Regions from separate parts of the Phaeacidiphilus oryzae TH49 genome, predicted to be linked through region 1. Evidence: riboswitches for the same ligand, from Rfam matches in the RefSeq annotation. Region 1 holds a riboswitch; the other holds the start of a gene.
What was found. Region 1 has a riboswitch for glycine ahead of gcvT (glycine cleavage system aminomethyltransferase GcvT). Riboswitches for the same ligand answer to the same signal wherever they lie in the genome.
Positions count from the first base shown of each region.

Region 2: linked by a shared signal. The riboswitch ahead of gcvP (aminomethyl-transferring glycine dehydrogenase) and the one ahead of gcvT (glycine cleavage system aminomethyltransferase GcvT) in region 1 are both predicted to bind glycine.

Region 1 is NZ_JQMQ01000005.1:2,475,054-2,483,065, reverse strand. Features, by position in the region: gene glyA (serine hydroxymethyltransferase) at 1-792, opposite strand, end outside; gene gcvH (glycine cleavage system protein GcvH) at 849-1,226, opposite strand; gene gcvT (glycine cleavage system aminomethyltransferase GcvT) at 1,362-2,486, opposite strand; glycine riboswitch at 2,549-2,640, opposite strand; glycine riboswitch at 2,646-2,762, opposite strand; gene BS73_RS14865 (enhanced serine sensitivity protein SseB) at 2,823-3,683, shown strand; gene BS73_RS14860 (enhanced serine sensitivity protein SseB C-terminal domain-containing protein) at 3,759-4,544, shown strand; gene BS73_RS14855 (ABC transporter permease) at 5,262-6,257, shown strand; gene BS73_RS14850 (ABC transporter substrate-binding protein) at 6,382-8,012, shown strand, end outside.
Region 2 is NZ_JQMQ01000004.1:11,835-19,846, forward strand. Features, by position in the region: gene BS73_RS00200 (MerR family transcriptional regulator) at 1-68, shown strand, start outside; gene BS73_RS00205 (DNA polymerase IV) at 178-1,764, shown strand; gene BS73_RS35680 (PRC and DUF2382 domain-containing protein) at 1,828-3,243, opposite strand; glycine riboswitch at 3,452-3,547, shown strand; glycine riboswitch at 3,548-3,668, shown strand; partial or broken gene gcvP (aminomethyl-transferring glycine dehydrogenase) at 3,709-6,581, shown strand; gene BS73_RS00220 (DUF5999 family protein) at 6,684-6,875, opposite strand; gene BS73_RS00225 (hypothetical protein) at 7,109-7,570, opposite strand.

The sequences.
Region 1 (8,012 bases):
GCCCTGCTGCCCCGGGAAGACCGCCGAGTTGATCTTCTTGGCGATCTCGGCGGTGGAGAGGATCACGCCGCCGCGCGGACCGCCGAGGGTCTTGTGGGTGGTGGTGGTGACGATGTCCGCGAAGGGCACCGGGTTCGGGTGGAGGCCCGCCGCGACCAGCCCGGCGAAGTGGGCCATGTCCACCATCAGGTAGGCGTCCACCGCGTCCGCGATCCGCCGGAACTCGGCGAAGTCCAGCTGCCGCGGGTACGCCGACCAGCCGGCCACGATCAGCTTCGGCCGGTGCTCCTTGGCCAGCCGCTCGACCTCGGCCATGTCCACCCGCGAGGTCTCCGCGTCCACGTGGTAGGCGACCACGTCGTACAGCTTGCCGGAGAAGTTGATCTTCATTCCGTGGGTCAGGTGCCCGCCGTGGGCGAGGTCCAGGCCCAGGATGGTGTCGCCCGGCTTGAGCAGCGCGAACATCGCGGCCGCGTTGGCCGAGGCGCCCGAGTGCGGCTGGACGTTGGCGGCCTCCGCGCCGAACAGCTCCTTGACCCGGTCGATCGCCAGCTGCTCGACCACGTCGACGTGCTCGCAGCCGCCGTAGTACCGGCGGCCGGGGTAGCCCTCGGCGTACTTGTTGGTCAGCACCGAGCCCTGCGCCTCCAGCACCGCGACCGGCGCGAAGTTCTCGGAGGCGATCATCTCCAGGGTGGACTGCTGGCGGTTCAGCTCGGCGTCGACCGCCGTGGCGACCTCGGGGTCGAGCTCGTGCAGCGACTGGTTGAGCAGGGAAGAAGAAGCGGACATGCGGATGGGCCTCCTGCCGTGGTGCGCTCGGGCGCTCCGGGGGGCTGGCTGTGGGGTCAGTTGCCGGTGTGGGCCGCGTACTCGTCCGCGCTGAGCAGGCCCTCGGGGGCGCCCGCCAGACGGACCTTGAACAGCCAGCCGTCCTCGAAGGGGGCGGAGTTCACCAGCGCGGGGTCGTCCACGACGGCCTGGTTGACCTCGGTGACCTCGCCGTCGACCGGCGAGTAGAGGTCGGAGACCGACTTGGTGGACTCGAGCTCGCCGCAGCTCTCGCCGGCGGTCACGGCCTGCCCGACCTCGGGCAGCTGGACGTAGACCACATCACCCAGCGCGTCGGCGGCGAAGGCCGTGATGCCGACGGTGGAGACACCGTCCTCGGCGGCGGTCAGCCACTCGTGTTCCTTGCTGTACTGCAGGTGCTGCGGGTTGCTCATGACGGCAATTCTCCAGGATGGGGGAGGGGTACGACGAAACGGGGAGCGGGGGTGTTCCACTCCCTGAGATGGCGCCCCGTCAGCTGGCGGGGCCCGGCGGGTACGACCCGGTTCAGTCTGCGGGATGCGGAGCTGTCAGCGGGCGCGCTTGTAGAAGGGGAGCGCCACGACCTCGACCGGCTCCCGGCTGCCGCGGATGTCCACGGCCACCTGGGTGCCGGCGGCGGCGTGCGCGGCGTCCACGTACGCCATGGCGATCGGCTTGCCCAGGGTCGGCGAGGGGGCGCCGGAGGTGACCGAGCCGATCACCGCGCCGTCCTCGGCGGTGACCACGGAGTAGCCGGCCCGCGGCACCCGCCGTCCCGGGGAGACCAGGCCGACCAGCACCCGCGGCGGCTCGGCCGCGGCCTGCTCGGCCGCCGCCTCCAGCGCGGCCCGGCCGACGAACCTGCCCTCGTTGGCGGTCTTCTCGAACTTGACCACCCGGCCGAGGCCCGCGTCGAACGGGGTCAGCTCGGTGGAGAGCTCGTGGCCGTAGAGCGGCATCCCGGCCTCTAGGCGCAGGGTGTCCCGGCAGGCCAGACCGCAGGGGACCAGGCCGGCCTCGCGGCCGGCCTCGGTCAGGGCGTCCCACAGGGCCTCGGCGGAGGCGGGGTCGACGAAGAGCTCGAAGCCGTCCTCGCCGGTGTAGCCGGTGCGGGCGACCAGCGCCTCGATCCCGGCGACGGTGGCCGGGAGGGAGGCGTAGTACTTGAGGCCGTCCAGGTCCGCGCCGGTCAGGCCGCTGAGGATGCCGGCGGCCTCCGGGCCCTGCACGGCGATCAGCGCGTAGGCGTCCCGGTCGTCCCGGACCTCGGCGTCGAAGCCGGCCGCGCGCTCGGTGAGGGCGTCCAGCACGGTCTGCGCGTTGGAGGCGTTGGCGACGACCAGGTACTCCTCGTCGCCGGTGCGGTAGACGATGAGGTCGTCCAGGATCCCGCCGTCCTCGCGGCAGATCATGGTGTACCGGGCGCGGCCCACGGCCAGCGGGGAGAGCGAGCCGACCAGGGCGTGGTCGAGGAGGGCGCCGGCCTGCGGGCCGGCGACGGCGATCTCGCCCATGTGGGAGAGGTCGAAGAGGCCGGCGCGGGTGCGGACCGCGTTGTGCTCCTCGCGCTCGCTGCCGTAGCGCAGCGGCATGTCCCAGCCGGCGAAGTCGGTCATCGTCGCGCCGAGCGCCCGGTGGCGGGCGTCGAGCGCGGTACGGCGGGTGGTGCTCATCGGGGCGGTGCTCCCGTCTCGGGGCATGCCGTTTCCGGGCATGCGTAGGCAGGGGCTCCCCGTCTGTCGTCTCGACCTGAGAGCTTCACCGCGCGCCCGGGCGGGCGGGGGCTTGCACCGTGGGTGGGAACCGCAGGCGGTTCCGCTTTCCAGATCTGCCTCGCCCGTGCGGTAGGTGGGCCTGAGAGATTCCGGGGAGGACTTGCTCCTTCGGCGCCGGCCGCGGCCGGCCCCGGGCGGGGCTGGCGGAGGTCCGGACTCTCCCGCACGGGTTCGAGCGGCCTATGTGAAATTGAAGACGGCGCTCATGATTGCACGTGGGCTAGGGTGCCCGCTATGACCTACCCGCCAGAAGGAATGCCCGTCGACCACGCGCACATCCCCGGGCAGCAGCACGCCGCTCCCGCGGGCGCGTACGCGGGTTCCCACACTTCCGGCGGCAGCCTCGGCGGCTGGCCGGAGAACGAGCTGGAGCAGGTGCTCTCGCTCGCCAGCGGCGACCCCGGGGCGACCCCGCGGGTGGTCGAGGTGCTCGGCCGCAGCCGGGTGTGGGTGCCGCTGCCGAACGGCGGCGACCCGGCCAGCGACCAGCTGAACCTGCCGAGCATGGAGCTGGCCGGCCAGCTCTTCGTGCCGGTCTTCAGCTCCGAGACGCAGCTGCGGACGGGCAGCTCCGATCCGTCGATGCCGTTCGTGGTGGCCCCGGTGCGGGAGTTCGCCCGGGGGCTGCCGGTGGGCGTGGGGATCGCGGTCAACCCCGGCGGGGTGATCGGCATCCCGATTCCGGCCGAGGGCGTGCGGACGCTCTGCGGCGGCGGGGAGCACGAGAACCCGGAGGGTGCGGTGCGCCCGGGCGCGGGCGGCGGCTCCCGGGTGTCGCTGCGGCAGCCCGCCTCGCACGAGGACCCGGTGGAGTTCCTGGCGGCCGCGGCGAGCGAGTTCGCGGGCGTCCCGGTGGTGCTCACCGCGCGGCGCGCGCTGGCCTCGGCCGAGGGCGAGCCGGAGAAGATGTACGTCGGCGTGGAGCTGGACGGCTGGCAGCCGGCGGACCAGGAGGCGGCCACCCTCGCCCTCGGGCGCGCCCTGGGCGCGGTCCCGCTGCCCTGGGAGGTCAACATCGTGCTGCTTGACGTGGCCCAGGACCCGGTCGGCGACTGGCTGCTGGCCGAGGTGGCGCCTTTCTTCGCGCGCGGCTGACGGGTCCCGGGGCCGGGTTTCGCCCGGCGCTACCCTGCTGGCAGGATCAGCGCACCGCAGAGGAAGGGGACGACCGTGGCCGGCGGCCTCGCAGCAGGCGACCGCTTCCCCGACGTGGCGTCGGACGAACGGCCGGGACCGCCGCGGGCGGCGGCCGACCTCGGCGCCGCGGTCGACGCCCTGAGGTCCGCCCCTCCCGGACGCCCCCGCCTGGAGGCGTACGAGACGCTGCTGCGCGCCGTCGCGGACGGCACCCTCTACGCCCTCCTCTGGCACGGCGAGCCGGGCTCCCCGGACGCCCAGTACGGGAGCATGGAGGTGGCCGGCTACGGCTATGTGCCGACCGTCAGCTCCCCGGCCCAGCTGGCCGCCTCCGGCTGGCAGCGGGCCCACGAGGCCTGCGGGGGGCGGGAGTTGGCCGCCGTGCTGTATCCGAGCCGGTGGGGCCTGTGGCTGGATCCGCACGCCGCCGGCGGCGGCGTCGGCGTCCCCTGGGCGGACCTCCGCAGGGTGGCGCTCGGCCTGGACCGGCTGCCGGCCGGGCCGCTGGAGATCTCCGAACCGGCCGTCGCGGCCGAGCCCTTCTACGAGGCGCTGAAGCGCGGTGCCCGGGCGGTCCCCGGGTTGCGCGCGCTGCGGCGCGCCTGGGTGGCCCCCGCTCTGGGGGAGCCGTATCTCGCGATCGGCCTCGAACTGGACGATCCGCACGCCTCAGCCGACGACGCCCGGGCGATGGTCCGGCGCGCGCTGGCCGAGGCCGCCCCCGCGGACTGCCGGGTGGCGGTGCTGGCCGCCCCGGACGAGGACGACTCGGTGGCCCTCTGGATGGCCGCCGGACCGGCGCCGTTCTACCGCCGGTGACAGTCCTGTTCCACGGTCCCCGGCCGCAGCCGGAATTCTTTCCTCCGGATGGGACGGCGGTGCCGGGTGAGACTCCGGTGAGAGCCGTTTCGTCACGGAACGTGATTACCTGAATTCACCGCAGAACTTCTCCGCACAAAGGGCTCCGGGCCGGCCGTAACCGGCTTCGGCGAGGACTGTCACTCATGTCCGTGGTGGCATACCGCGCCTCACCTGGGGAGATGCCGCCGAACCCGCTCTGAAAGCAGGTATTCGCTGCTCGCGGGCTTGAAATCGGGCAGGTCACGGTTGGGCAACCTTTGCCCGGGAGGACTGGCGGGGCTCCCCGGTCCCGTTGAAGAGTTACCGCGCAATAGAGAGCTGCCGGCGTGGCCGGGGCGGAATGTCCCGGCTCTTCGCCGTACCCGCGTCGGCGGCCCGGTGCCTCCGGCGAAGTTGGCGGAGCGTCACCGGTGAGCATCACCAGCAGAGTTGACGTTCGACCAGCAGTCCAGATCCAGTATCAGAACCTGCACGTACCCAGCACGTAACCGCAGCATCATTCGCACGACTGAGTACCACTGCACTGAGCAGAGAGCACTGCCGCACCACCGATGAACCTGGCACCAATCGTGAACAGCGACCTGCGCGCGCCGGCGGGCTGCCCGACCGGGCACGCCGACCGCAGGGCGGCCGGGCACCGTGTGCCGGTCACCGCCGGCTTGGGGGTCTAACACCATGACAGCGCCACTCCATGACAGCGGAAGCGCCACCCTGGAGGCTTCGGTAGAAGCTCCGGCCCCGGCCGCCGTCAAGATCGCGGGCAGATCCCCGGGACGAATCGCCTGGGAACGCCTGAAGCGGGACAAGGTCGCCCTCGCCGGCGGCGCCGTGGTCATCCTGCTGATCCTGGTCGCCGTACTGGCGCCGGTGATCACCCATTTCCTCGGATACCCGGTCGATCAGCCCAACGGATCACTGATCGACCCGAACCTGGGCACTCCGAAGGGGGCACTGGGCGGGATCAGCGGCAAGCACCTCCTCGGCGTCGACCCGACCTTCGGCCGCGACGTGTTCAGCCGCATCGTCTACGGCGCCCAGGTCTCCATGCTGGTCGCCTTCCTCGCGGCCGCCCTCGCCGTCGTCCTCGGCACGCTGCTGGGCAGCGCCGCCGGGTACTTCGGCGGCTGGATCGACGCGGTGATCAGCCGGGTGATGGACGTGCTGCTGGCCTTCCCGCAGCTGCTCTTCTCCATCGCGCTGATCTCCGTGCTCCCGGACAAGGTCTTCGGGATGAGCGGCAGCGCGCCCCGGATCGGGGTGCTGGTCGTCGTGATCGGCTTCTTCGGCTGGCCGTACATCGGGCGCATCGTCCGCGGCCAGACCCTCTCGCTCCGTGAGCGGGAGTTCGTCGAGGCGGCGAAGAGCCTGGGCGCCCGGCCGGGGCGGATCCTGATCAAGGAGCTGCTGCCGAACCTGGTCGCGCCGATCCTCGTCTACACCACCCTGATGATCCCGACCAACATCCTCACCGAGGCGGCCCTGAGCTACCTCGGGGTGGGCGTCAAGCCGCCGACTCCGTCGTGGGGGCAGATGCTGTCGGACGCCCTGCAGACCTACACGATCGACCCGGCCTACATGGTCATCCCCGGCGTGGCGATCTTCATCACCGTGCTCGCCTTCAACCTCTTCGGCGACGGGCTGCGTGACGCGCTCGACCCGAAGGGCAGCTGACCGGCCGGCGGAAAACCCGGGTGGAGCCGTAGTCCGGCGTCCACACCACGTCTGCCAGGGCCCGACCGCGGGGACCTGGGCTATCTCGGAGGTTGACAGAGAAGTGAAACATCGCAGCAAGGCAATGGCCCTGACGGCCGTGGCCGCCTGCAGCGCGATCGCTCTGACCGCGTGCGGCGGGAACAACGGCAACAGCGCCTCGGGCAAGGGCGCCGGATTCAACGCCGCGGCCACCAAGATCGTCAATCCGTCCACCGCGAAGGGCGGAACGCTCAACCTCTGGGGCAACCAGGACGCCGACTTCTGGGACCCGGCGCGCGGCTACTACGCGTTCGTCTGGGACTTCGAGCGGCTCTACACCCGCACGCTGGTCGCCTACCCGAGCAAGCCGGGTGCGGCGGGTCTGAAGCTCCAGCCCGACCTGGCCACGGCGCTGCCGACGGTCACCGACGGCGGCAAGACCTACACCTTCAAGCTGCGCTCGGGCATCAAGTTCGAGAACGGCGACCCGATCACCTCGCAGGACATCAAGTACGGCATCGAGCGCGTCTTCGCGCAGGACGTGCTGCCGGGCGGTCCGGTCTACCTTCAGCAGATCCTGGACGAGGGCCAGAAGTACCAGGGTCCGTACAAGGACAAGGACCCGAACAAGATGGGGCTGAAGTCGGTGGTGACGCCCGACTCCTCCACCATCGTCTTCCACCTGCAGAAGGCGGACTCGGACTTCCTGAACATCCTGGCGATGGGCGGGGCGGCTCCGGTCGAGCCGAAGATGGACACCGGTGCGAACTACACCAAGCACCCGGAGTCCTCGGGCCCGTACAAGTTCCAGTCGTACACGCCCAACAAGGAGACCGTCTGGGTTCGCAACCCGAACTGGTCGAAGGCGACGGACCCGATCCGCTCGGCGCTGCCGGACAAGATCACCTTCACCGTCACCACCAACCAGGACGACCTCGACTCGCGTCTGATCAACAATCAGATCGACATCGACGCCGGCCAGGTGGGCGTGCAGCAGAAGGCCCAGGCCCAGGTCCTGACCCACCCGGACCTGAAGTCCAACACCGACGACGCGGTGGACGGCTTCACCCGGTACATCTCGATCCAGCCGCAGGTCGCGCCGTTCAACAACATCCACTGCCGCAAGGCGATCGAGTACGCGACCGACCCGACCGCGCTGCAGACCGCGCGCGGCGGCCCGACCGCGGGCGCGCTGGCCGGCAACATGCTGCCGCCGAACATCCCGGGTCACGACAACTACGACCCGTACAACCTGACGGCCGGCAAGCAGCAGGTCGCCAAGGCCAAGCAGGAGCTCCAGGCCTGCGGGAAGCCGAACGGCTTCTCGACGACGATCGCCGTCCGCAACAACAAGGACAAGGAGATCAAGTCGGCCGAGGCCGAGCAGGCCGCCCTGAAGGCCGTCGGGATCACCGCCAACATCGACGAGTACGACGGGGCCCAGGCCTCCAGCGTCATCGGTGCCCCGGCGACCGTGAAGAAGAAGGGCTACGGCCTGATCGTCTTCGGTTGGGGCGCGGACTACCCGTCCGGCTCCGGCTTCCTGCAGCCGCTGGTCGACGGCCGGTTCATCCTGCCGGCGGGCAACAACAACTACACGATGACCAACGACCCGACCATCAACCACCTCTTCGACGAGGGCCTCGCGGCCACCTCGCCGCAGGCGGCGGCCGGGTTCTACCAGCAGGTCAACCACAAGATCATGGATGACGCGCTGTACGTGCCGACGGTGTG
Region 2 (8,012 bases), on a different contig from region 1:
AGACGCTGCCAGGGAACGACCCCGAGGACGAGCTGGCGGCACGCCGGCGGCGCAACCGGGCGGTCTGAGGCCCGGCCCGCGCCATGAGCTGAGCCCGGGGCCCGCGCGGGGCGGTGGGAGCAGGGCGCGGCGGCGGGGGCGCGGCGAATTGTCAGTGGTGTGCGGGATCATCGCTGTATGCGCCCGGTTCCGTCCATCCTCCACCTCGACATGGACGCCTTCTTCGCCTCGGTGGAGCAGGCGTCCAAGCCGAGCCTGCGCGGAAAGCCGGTGATCGTCGGCGGGCTGGGGGCGCGCGGGGTGGTCTCCACGGCCTCCTACGAGGCGCGGGTGTTCGGGGTGCACTCGGCCATGGCGATGGCGCACGCCCGCCGGCTGGCGCCGAACGCGGCCTATCTGGTACCCAGATTCGCGCTCTACCGCGAGGTCAGCGAGACCGTGATGGGGCTGCTCCGGGCGATGTCCCCGCTGGTGGAGCCGCTCAGCCTGGACGAGGCCTTCGTGGACCTCGCCGCGGGCCCGTACGGGGAGCTGATCGCCTCGGCCGGCCCCGAGGCGGCGCGGGAGCTGGTGCAGGCGCTGGGCGAGGACCTGCGGGCGGACATCACCGCGGCCACCGGACTGACCGGCTCCGTCGGTCTGGCGGGTGCCAAGTTCCTGGCGAAGATCGCCTCCGAGCGGGCCAAGCCGGACGGGCTGGTGCTGATCGAGCCGGGCACCGAGCGGGAGCTGCTGGACCCGCTGTCGGTGCGGGTGCTGCCGGGGGTGGGCCCGGCCACGGCCGAGACCCTGCGGCGGGCGGGGCTGAACACGGTCGGCGAGATAGCCGCGGCCGAGGAGGTGGAGCTGATCCGGCTGCTGGGGAAGGCGCACGGCGCCGGGGTGCACGCCCTCGCCCAGGGGATCGACGACCGCCCCGTGGTGGCGGAGCGGGACGCCAAGTCCATCTCCGTGGAGGACACCTTCGAGGTGGACCTGCGGGACCGCGACCGGATCGTGGCCGAGGTGGAGCGGCTGGCCGAGCGCTGCGTGGGGCGGCTGCGGGCGGCCGGCCGGTCCGGGCGGACGGTGGTGCTCAAGGTCCGCCGCTACGACTTCTCCACCCTCACCCGCTCCGAGACCCTGCGCGGGCCGACCGACGACCCGGGGGTGGTGACCGGCACGGCGCTGCGGATGCTGGACCAGCTCGGGTCGGGGGAGCTGGCCGGCGGGGTGCGGCTGCTCGGGGTCGGCGTCTCCGGGCTCGCGGACTTCACCCAGGAGGACCTGTTCGCCCAGGCCGCCCGGGAGGCGGGCGAGGCGCAGCTCGGCGACCCCGGGGAGGGGGCCGCGCCGGCCGGTGGGGCCGGGGAACCCGCTGCGAGTCCGGAATCGGAGTCGACGCCGGAACCGGCGGCCGGGGCCGTGAAGCCGGCGGGCGAGGGCGTGAAGCCGGCGGGCGAGGCCGTGACCGAGACCGTGAACGAGGCCGAGGACCCGGCCTACGGGGGGTTCGGGCAGCCGCGGGCCTTCCATCCCGGCCGGGAGCCGGGTTCCGAGCCTGGGACGCGCCGCCGCTGGCTGCCCGGCGAGGATGTGCGGCACGAGGAGTTCGGTCCCGGCTGGGTGCAGGGCAGCGGCGTCGGGCGGGTCACCGTCCGCTTCGAGACCCCGGAGTCCGAGCCCGGGCGGGTGCGCACCTTCCGGGAGGACGATCCGGCGCTGGCCGCCGCGCCGCCGCTGAGCCTGGTCTCGGACGGGGACCCGTCGGACGGCTCGGCGTAGCCAGCAGGCCTCGGCGCCGCGACCGGTGGTCCGGTGCGGCGCCGAGGTGGGGAGCGGGGTGGGTCAGTGACCGTAGGCCGGACGGCCGGGGTAGCGGGCGCCGGGGGAGTACGGGGTGGTGGAGGTGCCGGCCGAGGGCGCCGCGCCGTTGCGCCCGCCCTGTGCGGCCTGGCCCTGCCCGGACCGTTCGGACTGGCCGGACTGCCCGGCCTGGCTGCCCTGGCCGGCGTCGTGGACCTCGACCTGCTCGCGGCGGAGCTGGTCGCGGACCACCTCCTCCTCGGTGACCCGCTCGGTGATCAGCCGGATCCGCTCGACCGGGACCACGTGCTTGCGTACCACCACCCGCTCCTCGTGGACCGGGACCTCCTGAGTGGCCTCCTCGATCTCCTGGTCGGAGATCTGCGCCCGCTCGTCGTCGCTCAGCCGGACCCGCTCGATCCGGACCCGCTCGCGGACGACCGGAACCCGGCGCTCCACGTTCTCGGTGGTGACGTACTTGCGCAGCCGGGCGCGGCCGAGCTCGTGCCATTCGGTGGTGATGTCCAGCCGCTCCTCGCGGCAGACCACCTCGATCTGTTCCGGGGCGCCCGTCCCGGCCGCCCCCGCCGGCTTGGCGGTGCCCGCGGCGGCGGTGGAGTCGCGGTCGGTGAGGTGCGGGACCGCGCGGGTCTCCTCCTCCTTGACCGGGGTGGGGGTCTGGGCGGTCGTCGACGGCTCCGGGGTGGTGGTGCCGGCGGAGCCGGTGAAGAACGCGGAGGTCCGGCCGCCGGCGGGGGAGGAGTGCTCGGCCGGCTTCGAGGAGGCCGCGGCGTATCCGGCGGCGGCGCCCGCCGCTCCGCCGGCCGCACCCGCCGCCAGGCCCTGCTCGGGAGCGCTTGCCGAGGTGTGCTCGCCCGTCAGGCCGTCGGTGCGCTCGGCGGACCGCGCGGTGTCCGTAGCTGCGGTGTCCGAGCCCGCGGTCCCCGAGCTCGCGGTCCCCGAGCTCGCGGTGTCCGGGACCGCGGCGGCCTGGGTCCGGGCGGTCGCGTCGCCGGCGGCGGCCGGGGCGGTGTGCGCGGCGCTGCCGCCCACCGCGGCGGCGGCGGCCGGAGTGGCCGCCGTGTCGGAGGCGTCGGAGGCGTCCGAGGGGGCGGCCTGGCCGTTCGCCCGGGAGCCGGACTCGCTGGGCACGTCCAGACCGTAGTAGCGGTACAGCTGGAGTTCCTGAGCCGGCGACAGATGCTGGCCGGCTCCGAAGTCGGGGGAATCCTTGACCTGGGACTTGTCGTAGGGCACGCGCAGCTCCTCGCTGACGAACTCGCTGGTGGCCAGCGGAACGAAGGCGTCCCGGCCGAAGATCCCGGTCCGGACGGCGGCCCATTCCGGCTCGCCCGTGGCGTCGTCGAGGTACACCTCGTCCACGGTGCCGATCTTGTCGCCGTTGCGGTCCACGGCCTTGTGGCCGATGAGGTCCCTTGGGTCGATGTCGGTCTGCACGGGGCCCTCCACGGGTGGCGACCCGGCTGGCACCGGGATCACATGACTCGGTTGACGTCGTACGAAAACATACGAAACGTCATGATTTGGTGTGTTGTCGAACATTCGGGCCCCAATGGGGCGTGTCGCTGGACCAGTTGGCCCAATCCCGGACTGCTTCAGGAGCCACGTCCGAGGTGATCCGCACTGGTAGGGTGAGGGTGACCGTCGAGCCCGGACGGGAGAGTCCGAACGCGCGAGCGCTCGGCGCCGAAGGAGCAACTCCTCCCCGGAATCTCTCAGGCAGACGTACCGTCCGGGCGAGGTCACTCTGGAAAGCAGGGCTCCTTCGGTGGACCACCGGAGTCCTCGCCGACGGTGCAAGCCGACGCCGGTCGAACCGGCGGACGGTGAAGCTCTCAGGTGCAGATGACAGAGGGGGAGGCCGTCCCCGCGGGTCACGCTGACCAGGAGGCCTCAGCCACCATGACTGATCACACCGATCGCACCACCCTGTTCGAGCAGCGGCACATCGGGCCAGACGAGGGCGAGCGGTCCAAGATGCTCGCCTCGGTGGGCTTCGGCTCTCTGGACGAGCTGACCACCGCCGCGGTCCCGGCCGCGATCCGCAGCCTGGAGCGGCTGGGGCTCCCCGCCGCCGCCGGCGAGGCGGAGACGCTGGCCGAACTGCGCTCGCTGGCCGGACGGAACCAGGTGCTCCGTTCGATGATCGGCCTCGGCTACTACGACACCTTCACCCCGCCCGTGGTCCTCCGCAACGTGATGGAGAACCCCGCCTGGTACACGGCGTACACCCCGTACCAGCCGGAGATCTCGCAGGGCCGGCTGGAGGCGCTGCTGAACTTCCAGACCGTGGTGTCCGACCTGACCGGCCTGCCCACCGCCGGGGCCTCCCTCCTCGACGAGGGCACCGCGGCGGCCGAGGCGATGGCCCTGGCCCGCCGGGTGAACCGGAAGGCCGCGGCGGACGCGGTCTTCGTGGTCGACCAGGACGCCTTCCCGCAGACCCGCGCGGTGATCGAGACCCGCGCCGTGTCGCAGGGCGTCGAGGTGGTCACGGCGGACCTCAGCGAGGGCCTGCCGGAGGGGATCGCCGAGCGCGGGGTGGTCGGGGTGCTGGTGCAGTACCCGGGCGCCTCCGGGGCCGTGCGGGACCTGACGCCGGTGATCGAGGAGGCGCACGCGGCCGGCGCGGTGGTGGCGGTCGCCGCCGACCTGCTGGCGCTGACGCTGCTGAAGTCGCCGGGTGAGCTGGGCGCGGACATCGCGGTCGGCACCACCCAGCGGTTCGGCGTGCCGATGGGCTTCGGCGGCCCGCACGCCGGCTACATGTCCGTCCGCCAGGACTACGCCCGCAGCCTCCCCGGCCGTCTGGTCGGCGTCTCCAAGGACGCGGACGGGGCCCCGGCGTACCGGCTGGCGCTGCAGACCCGGGAGCAGCACATCCGCCGGGAGAAGGCGACCAGCAACATCTGTACCGCGCAGGTGCTGCTGGCCGTGATGGCCTCGATGTACGCCGTCTACCACGGTCCCGAGGGACTGGCCGCGATCGCGCGCCGGACGCACCGGCAGGCCGTACGGCTGGCCGAGGGCCTGCGGGCCGGCGGGGTCGAGCTGGTGCACGACGCGTTCTTCGACACCGTGCTGGCCCGGGTGCCCGGAAAGGCCGCCGAGGTCGTCGCCGCGGCCCGGAAGGCCGGGGTCAACCTGCGCGAGGCCGGCGCGGACCTGGTCGGAATCGCCTGCGACGAGACCACCACGGCCGAGGACCTGGCCAAGGTCTGGGGCGCCTTCGGCGTGACCGGCGCGGAGGGGGCGCGGAGGCGGCCGCGGACTCGCTGCCGGCCGCCCTGCTGCGCTCTGACGAGTACCTGACCCACCCGGTCTTCCACAGCCACCGCTCGGAGACCGCGATGCTGCGCTACCTGCGCCGGCTCTCCGATCGGGACTACGCACTGGACCGCGGGATGATCCCGCTCGGCTCCTGCACCATGAAGCTCAACGCCACCGCCGAGATGGAGGCGGTGACCTGGCCGGAGTTCGCCGGGCTGCACCCCTTCGCGCCGGCCGGGCAGACCGAGGGCTACCTGACCCTGATCCACCAGCTGGAGGACTGGCTGGCCGAGGTGACCGGCTACGCCAAGGTCAGCCTGCAGCCGAACGCCGGCTCCCAGGGCGAGCTGGCCGGCCTCCTCGCGGTCCGCGCCTACCACCGGGCCAACGGGGACGAGCAGCGGGACGTCTGCCTGATCCCGTCCTCCGCCCACGGCACCAACGCGGCCAGCGCCGCGATGGCCGGGATGCGCGTGGTGGTGGTCAAGACCGGCGAGAACGGCGACATCGACGTGGCCGACCTGCGGGCCAAGGTCGAGGAGCACCGCGAGCGGCTGTCGGTGCTGATGGTGACCTACCCGTCCACCCACGGAGTGTTCGAGGAGACCATCACCGAGGTCTGCGCGGCGGTCCACGAGGCCGGCGGCCAGGTCTACGTGGACGGCGCCAACCTCAACGCGCTGGTGGGCCTCGCCAAGCCGGGCGAGTTCGGCGGCGACGTCTCCCACCTCAACCTCCACAAGACCTTCTGCATCCCGCACGGCGGCGGCGGACCCGGCGTCGGCCCGGTGGCGGTGCGCGAGCACCTGGCGCCGTACCTCCCCAACCACCCGCTGCAGTCCGGCGCGGGGCCGGAGACCGGTGTGGGGCCGATCTCGGCGGCGCCCTACGGCTCGGCCTCGATCCTGCCGATCAGCTGGGCCTATGTGCGGATGATGGGGGCGGAGGGGCTCAAGGCGGCCACCCAGGTGGCCGTGCTCAACGCCAACTACGTGGCGAAGCGGCTGGCCCCGTACTTCCCGGTGCTGTACACCGGCCCGGGCGGGCTGGTCGGGCACGAGTGCATCGTCGACGTGCGGCCGCTGACCAAGGAGCTGGGGGTGAGCGTCGACGACATCGCCAAGCGCCTGATCGACTACGGCTTCCACGCCCCCACGATGTCCTTCCCGGTGGCCGGGACGCTGATGATCGAGCCCACCGAGAGCGAGGACCTGGCCGAGCTGGACCGCTTCTGCGAGGCGATGATCGCCATCCGCGGGGAGGCCGACCGGGTCGGCTCCGGCGAGTGGCCGGCCGAGGACAACCCGCTGCGGAACGCCCCGCACACGGCCGCGATGATCGCGGCGGGGGAGTGGGAGCACCCGTACTCCCGGGAGACCGCGGTCTTCCCTGCGGGGGTGAACCCGGCGGACAAGTACTGGCCGCCGGTGCGCCGGATCGACGGGGCCTACGGGGACCGGAACCTGGTCTGCTCCTGCCCGCCGGTGGAGGCCTACGCCGAGTGACCCCGGTCCGGCCGGGGGCCGGACCGACAAGCGCCCCGCTTGCGTGTGGACACGCAGGCGGGGCGCGGGTTTTCGGCAGGTGCCGACGCTCGCTGTGAGGCGCTAGGCGGCGGGCGCGTAGACCCGGCGGGGGCTGATGACCTTGCCGTCGGGGAGGAGTTCTCCGGTGTCCTCGAAGAGGAGGACGCCGTTGCAGAGCAGGCTCCAGCCCTGCTCCGGGTGGGTGGCCAAGACGGCCGCGGCCTCGCGGTCCGGCGAGTCCGCTGACGGGCACTCAGGTCGGTGCTGGCACATTGCTCGTACCCTTCGGAAGTTTCCATGTCCCCCGCGGCGGCCCCACCGGTGCGGACCCGCCGCATTACCGGGACTCACGACGGGGCCGTGCGCGTCGGTTCCCAGTGTGGGCACGCCGCAACCCTGCCGCAGCCATTTGGTGACATGGATCACTCCGGCTCGGGATAGATCACCCGTTCGGGCAGGTGTGGCCGGTGCCGCACCCACCCGGAATGACTAGCCCGAGCGTGGTCTCACTGACCGGCGAGGATCCCGGCGCTCCGGACGCCCTGCACCGGACGCGTCAGCACGGGCAGCAACTCGGTCGCCGCGTACGGGTGGTGGGCCGTCACCCCGCAGGGCGAGGGCGCGAGCGGAACCAGTACGTCCGCGGCCGGGGCCGGGCCGAGCAGCGGATGCAGCCACAGCGCGGTCATGTAGTGCCCCGGCACGCAGAGCAGCCGCGGCTGGTAGACCACGGCGCTGTCCGCGCAGTGGAGTTGGGCCTGATGCAGGGCACGCAGCGTGGACACCGGATAGGGGCCCTCGGCGAAGTGGGAGAAGGCCGGTCCGTCCGGGGTCTCGATGGTCTCGGCCGCCGCGAGCACCTCGCCCCCGCAGCGCACCAGGAAGCGCCAGCCGCTGCGGTCCCCGGCCGCCGAGGGCAGCGAGGGCGCGGGGGAGAGCCCGGAAGGGGCCGGATCCAGCCTGTGCACGGGCAGGGGATGGACGAGCTGGAGCGGCCCGGGAGCGTCGCGCAGCGACGGCGTATGCGACCCGCGCACGGCGCTCGGGGTGTCCAGAGCGGCGCGCACGGCGCGCAGAGCTGCGGCGGGGGGCTGAGGGAGCTGGAGCGACATGGCGGTTCGCCTCACAGGGCAGAGACGGACGGTGCAGGGGCGGCGTTCGGGCCGCCGGCGCGCCGTCGCACGACCGGCCGCGAGCGCCCGCCGTGACGGGGGCTCGGCTCGTTCTACGAGGGCTTCAACTGTGTTGCAGCGCCGGAGGGGTGACGGTGCGTCGGGCGACGCGTCGATGGTGCGGGCGCCCGGCGGCGCCGGGCGTGGGGTGGTGGAGGTACTGCTGGTTCGTTCGGCATCGCCGAGGGTCGGGGCGCAGGAGGGGCCGCCGGTCGGTGGCGGGCTCCGCCGGGGCGCG